Regions from separate parts of the Bacillus sp. ISL-39 genome, predicted to be linked through region 1. Evidence: predicted binding sites of a transcription regulator. Region 1 holds the regulator's gene; the other holds the start of a gene.
What was found. The regulator Rex, encoded in region 1, represses fermentation and respiration genes when NADH is low (regulators of the CRP and FNR family bind a similar motif). The targets are predictions, from matches to a motif close to TTGTGAAATATTTCACAA.
Positions count from the first base shown of each region.

Region 2: J7E37_RS07210 (cytochrome ubiquinol oxidase subunit I) is a predicted target of Rex. The motif match lies at 1,126-1,143, and genes of this name have one in related genera.

Region 1 is NZ_JAGGQM010000015.1:42,710-45,845, reverse strand. It holds gene J7E37_RS13105 (ABC-F family ATP-binding cassette domain-containing protein) at 1-319, opposite strand, end outside; gene moaC (cyclic pyranopterin monophosphate synthase MoaC) at 500-994, shown strand; gene J7E37_RS13095 (redox-sensing transcriptional repressor Rex) at 1,024-1,689, shown strand; gene J7E37_RS13090 (YdiK family protein) at 1,716-1,916, opposite strand; gene J7E37_RS13085 (CPBP family intramembrane glutamic endopeptidase) at 1,920-2,651, opposite strand; gene groES (co-chaperone GroES) at 3,034-3,136, shown strand, end outside.
Region 2 is NZ_JAGGQM010000005.1:235,827-238,962, reverse strand. It holds gene J7E37_RS07225 (hypothetical protein) at 45-209, opposite strand; gene J7E37_RS07215 (peroxiredoxin) at 324-935, shown strand; gene J7E37_RS07210 (cytochrome ubiquinol oxidase subunit I) at 1,168-2,520, shown strand; gene cydB (cytochrome d ubiquinol oxidase subunit II) at 2,510-3,136, shown strand, end outside.

The DNA of each region.
Region 1 (3,136 bases):
TTTCCTCCAGCCGGCGCAAGTCTTTTTCCATGTTGTGCAGATGATCAAAAACACCCAGCATTTCATCCCAGATGCTTTTCTCGGATTCAAGCCCTGTATTTTGGGCCAGATAGCCAATTGTCGTACCTTTTGGCCGGATGATCTCACCGCCGTCATGTGATTCGTACCCGGCGATGATTTTCAGCAGGGTTGATTTTCCTGCCCCGTTCCGGCCGACAAGCGCTACTCGGTCATTAGTCTGTATTTCAAACTTTATATTCGATAAAATAAGATCAGCAGCAAAATATTTTGATAGCTGATTAACTTGTAATAATATCATTATTTTTCACCTCTATTGCCTTAGAGATAGTGTAACCCAATAATATAGGCACGGCAATATGTGCGCCCTGCTATAGGTCCCATGGTATTAAAATTCCGCTATATTATTGAGAACATTGAAACAAAGTTCACACACAAGTTTGACAAAATAGTGTATCATTTGGTAGAAAGGAGCTTTATTATGGCAGAATTTACGCATTTTAACGAAGAGGGCAGAGCGAAGATGGTCGATGTCAGCGAAAAACCAGAGACGGTCCGTACGGCAGTCGCCCATTCAAGCATAACCGTGAACGAAGATATATATGTGAGAATCACTGAAAATAAAATGAAAAAAGGGGATGTACTTGCTGTCGCGCAGGTAGCAGGCATCATGGCAGCGAAGAAGACGTCTGAAATCATCCCGATGTGCCACCCGATTCCATTGACAGGCATTGACCTTTCATTCGATTGGGAGCAAAATGAAAATGACTATATTTTGAACATCGCCGCAGCTGTAAAAACAAAAGGGAATACAGGTGTGGAAATGGAAGCGCTAACAGCAGCTTCAGCATGTGCGCTGACTGTTTATGATATGTGCAAGGCCGCAGATAAGGGCATGGTGATCGGCAAGACATATCTTGTTGAAAAAACCGGCGGTAAAAACGGTGATTTCAAGAGAGAAGAAAAGTTGAGATAGAAATACGGACAGAGGGTGGAGGATGGAGAATGACGAATGATGCTATGAAGATTCCGCAGGCAACCGCAAAACGTTTGCCACTATATTACCGGTTCTTATTGAACTTGCATTCTTCAGGGAAGCAAAGGGTGTCATCCGCGGAATTAAGTGAAGCGGTAAAAGTGGATTCAGCGACTATCCGAAGGGATTTTTCCTACTTTGGAGCTTTGGGTAAAAAAGGGTACGGGTACAATGTGAATTACCTGCTGACTTTCTTCCGAAAGACACTTGATCAGGATGAACTGACGAAGGTAGCCTTGATTGGAGTCGGGAATCTGGGAACAGCGTTTTTGAATTATAATTTTTCCAAAAACAATAACACGAAGATTGAGATAGCCTTTGATGTTGACCCTGACAAGGTCGGCACGAAGATTGGCGACGTAGCAGTATATCATATGGATGACCTGGACAAGGTTGTCGTCGAGGAAGGAATCCAGGTCGCAATCCTGACTGTTCCTTCAGCAGTAGCACAGCCGATAACAGACCGATTGGTGCAGGCGAATATCAAGGGAATCCTTAATTTCACGCCAGCGAGACTGAATGTGCCGGCGTCCATCAGGATTCATCACATTGATTTGGCGGTTGAACTGCAGTCATTGATTTATTTCTTAAAACATTATCCAACAGATACTGAAACAACTGAATCGGTAGAATAAAAAACAGCTCCTTCACGATGAAGGAGCTATTTTTTCTGTATATTCTTCAGTTTGAAATGGAACATGATCATCCTGATGCCAGAGCCAAAGTCGAACGTGGCAAGGGCTACAAGCAAATAGCTGAAGAATCCCCAGCCTGTCTCATTTACATTCTGGATGGCGAAATAGGTGAATAAGCTGCCTAACAAGATGTAGACAATGCCTGAAAATATAGGCGATTGCTTCATAACTTAAAATCCCCCAATAAAGCTTTGAATTTTCTCTGCTTCTTTTATCATTCTCTCAATGTCTTCCCTAAATACGGATTGAATCAGTACAACCATCGTATTCATTGTAACATGGGCAATGATAGGCACGATGATCCGCTTTGTTTTTACATAAAGGAAAGCAAAGGTGAACCCCATTGCTGAGTACAGGATCACGTGCTCCGGCTCCATATGCGCAAGCGCGAAAATGACGGAGCTGATCAGTCCGGCGAAAAAGAAATTCATTTTCTTATGCAGGCTGCCGAAAATGATTTTTCGGAAGACGATTTCTTCTAAAATTGGGCCGATAATCGAACTGACCAAAATGACAATCGGGAACATTTCAATCAGCTTGATGATTTCCTGTGTATTCTCCGAGCCCATTTCGATCCCAAGCATGTTCTCGATGCTTGCAGCAATCGATTGGGCGAACAGAGCAAGGAATACACCTGCGAATGCCCAGACAGCTGAGCTTGCCGGTGATGAAGCATCACGCAGGTCGGCGCCTGTCCGGCGTTCCTTCCTTAGGAGCAGGAGCACAATCACAAGTGTCAGCGAAAAGCTGATCACGAGCCAGTAGGGAATCGAAAGGGTCTCCATTTCCTCCAGGCTTTTTCCCATTGCGGCTCCGATAAAGGCAACAATCGGGATACCGATCAAGCTTGAAAGCTGCATGGCGATATAGGCGATAATGACGTACCAGTATTCCTTTTTCAATATGATAATCTCCTTCTATTCGGATCGGTCTATGTGTATGCCATAAAAGCAATTATAAGAATGCTATCTATCCATTTTACTAGTAATCATCGGGAAAGTTCAAATATCAGGGTGTCTCGTGAATATTTTGGTTAAAATTCCTGTGAACTGGCATACTCTTTATGGTGGTCTTTTTTAGCCGGGCTTCCCACGGATATGCGAAAAATAGTACATGCTGTCGAAGGGAAAGAGGCTGGATTTAAATGCTAAAATTTATAAAAAAATTAGGCTTCACGCTTGCAAAAAAAATGGAGATTCATTATTATATAAATTGTGTTAGCACTCTATTGAGGCGAGTGCTAATAAAAAATAATCTACATATAATTTGAGGAGGTTGTTTCACTTGATCAAGCCACTAGGAGATCGCATTATTATCGAGCTTGTTGAGTCTGAAGAAAAAACTGCAAGCGGTATCGTTTTACCCGACACAGCGAAAGAAAAACCTC
Region 2 (3,136 bases), on a different contig from region 1:
ATAAAAAAAGAACCCGGCTATTATTTGCCAGGTCCAGCCATTATTTATGCTTCGTCTTCCTCTACACGGTTTTTGAACGCCTCCTGGACGACTAGGAATTCCTCATCTTCCTGCGCCTCTGTTTCAGGACGCTTTGGTTTTAATGCGCCTGAGGGCAGGTCTCCTGGATGGCCTTTTTTCTTGTGGTTGAACCCTTTGCCTCTGCTCATTCATGAACCCTCCTTTCTTGTTCAATCTAGTTTTTCCTGTTGGAACCTGAAATATAAGAAATCAGCTGCATATGATTGTATAGATACAAATTTAAATAAAGGAGGGCGGCTGCAATGGATGAAAAATTGTACGCTGAGGATTTGGTTGAATGTCCGACTGTTTTTTGTGCGAACCGGGATGACCAGGCCCCGCTTTTTACAGCTGATGCATTGATCAATGGTGACATAAAGAAGATTAATCTTGAGGATTATCGGGGAAAGTGGGTCATCTTATTTTTCTACCCAAGTAATTTTACCTTTGTTTGACCGACAGAGCTGGCGGCGGTCGCCGCTGTATACCCTTATATAAAAGCGCTGGGTGCTGAATTGCTGGCAATCAGCACTGACAGTGCTTATTCACACAAGGTTTTTAAAGAGACTTCTCCTTCTTTGAAAAATGTTACGTATCCAATGGTAAGCGACAGGACGCAGGTAATCAGCCGTGCTTACCGTGTTCTAGATGTGACAACTGGAGCCTGCTTCAGGACTTCAGTTTTCATCGACCCCGGTGGCATTATCAGAGCGAAGCTTACTTATCCCGGAAATGTCGGCCGCAACCTTCCTGAGCACGTAAGGATGCTGCAGGCTTTCGAGTATGCAAAACAAACAGGAAAAGGTGTGCCGGCGAACTGGGTGCCGGGCCAGCAAGGAGTCAGTACAGACCCATCAAATATAGGAAATATTTAATGCGTGCAGGTCCTGATAATCAGGGCCTGTTTTTATGTCAAGCTCCAGCGCTTGTCGTGACTGACCAAGGCGATACGTTATTCTTGTTTGTCTGTGACCAGCATCACAATTGATGGATAAAAATGTCACAAATTCTCAACAAAAATCTCCGATATCACTCACAAAGTTTTTTTAAAATAGAATTGAGATTATGTTAAAAATTTCACAAATAATAAATAGGGAGGTATCAAAGATGGATGAGGTCCTGATATTAAGCCGGATCCAGTTTGCTGTGACTGTTTTTTATCATTTTTTATTTGTCCCATTAACGATTGGTTTAGTCATTCTCGTTGCCATCATGGAGACAAAGTATGCACGCACCCTGGACCAGACGTATAAGCGAATGGCTGATTATTGGGGAAAACTGTTCGCGATCAACTTTGTGCTTGGTGTGATTACCGGCATTACGATGGAATTTCAATTTGGCACGAACTGGTCCGAATACTCGAAGTATATGGGCGATATTTTCGGGTCGCCGCTCGCGATTGAAGCTCTGGTCGCCTTTTTCCTTGAATCCACCTTCATGGGCATCTGGCTGTTCGGAAAAGATAAGTTTTCACCAAAACTGCGGGCATTTTCGATCTGGATGGTCGCTCTCGGTACGAATATTTCTGCTCTCTGGATCATTACTGCCAATGGCTTCATGCAAAACCCGGTCGGCTATGTTCTTAACAATGGCCGAGTCGAATTGAACAGCTTCAGGGAGCTCGTCACTAATCCTTATGCCTGGTATATGTTCGTACATACTGTTGTAAGTGCCTATATTGTGGGGGCGTTTTTCATGATGGCCATCAGTGCTTACCACCTGCTCAGGAAAAACGAAACGGCATTTTATAAAAAGTCATTCAAGTACGGTCTTGCCATGGCCTTGTTTTCTGCGACTCTCACACCAATCATCGGGCACCAGTCCGGTGTTTTCGCTGCTAAAATGCAGCCGGCAAAAGGAGCGGCTATGGAGGCAGTCTGGGAGACACAAAAGGACATGCCATTCCATCTTATCCAGATTCCCGATCAGGAAAACGAGCGCAATGCTTTTGAGGCAATCAGCATTCCGAAATTGGGCAGCTTCTTCTACACCAACTCCTTTGATGGGAAAGTCACTGGTTTGAAAGACATTCCCAAGGATGAACGGCCTAACGTGGAACTGGTCTTTTACGCGTTCAGGGTAATGGTCGCTCTAGGAGTCTTTTTCCTGGCTGTTTCCTGGTACGGCTTGTACCTTTATCGGAAAAACAAACTGGAGAACTCACCAAAATACTTGAAACTGGTCCTATATTCTGTACTGCTGCCGTATCTGGCGATTAATGCCGGCTGGATGGTAGCAGAGGCGGGACGACAGCCATGGGTTGTGTACGGATTGATGAAGACATCTGAGGGTGTGTCGCCAATCGCGTTGTCCCAGGTGATCTTCTCCTTGGCAGCTCTCGTCATTTTTTACACAGTTTTATTGATAGCAGATGTCTATTTGATCATCAAATATGCGAAAAAAGGTCCGGAATCAGAGGTTAAATATGGCCTTGGAGGAGGCGTGAAACATGTCTCATGATACACTTGCAATCATTTGGTTCGGTTTGTGGGGATTGATTTGGACGGTTTATTTTATCCTCGATGGATACACCCTTGGGACCGGGATGCTGTTCCCGTTCATCGCTAAAAACCGCCAGGAGCGTAACCAGCTCCAGGAGGCGGTCGGACCTTTCTGGGGCGGGAATGAGGTCTGGCTGATAACAGCTGGAGGAGCGACATTTGCGGCCTTCCCGGCTGTCTACGCGGACATGTTCAGCTTTTTGTATACGCCGTTGTTCCTGGTGCTGATTGCTTTGTTCATTCGGGCCATCGGACTTGAATTCATGCATAAGGACGACAACCCGCTATGGCAGGCAGCGTGTAAATGGGGCTTCTTCACCGGCAGCTTTTTGATCGCCTTCTTATTCGGTGTCACCTTCGCCAATCTGTACCGTGGATTATTGATCGGTGCCAATGGCTATGAAGGCAATTTGTTCAGCTTGTTGAATGGTTATGGCATTTTGGGAGGATTGCTGTTTGTCTCATTGTTCCTTCTGTCTGGTTCATTATGGATTCAGCTGAAGACAGCAGGGCAAACCGCAGTCCGAGCATACAAAATATCACGGATAATGGCTGGCATGGCTCCGGCGATGCTG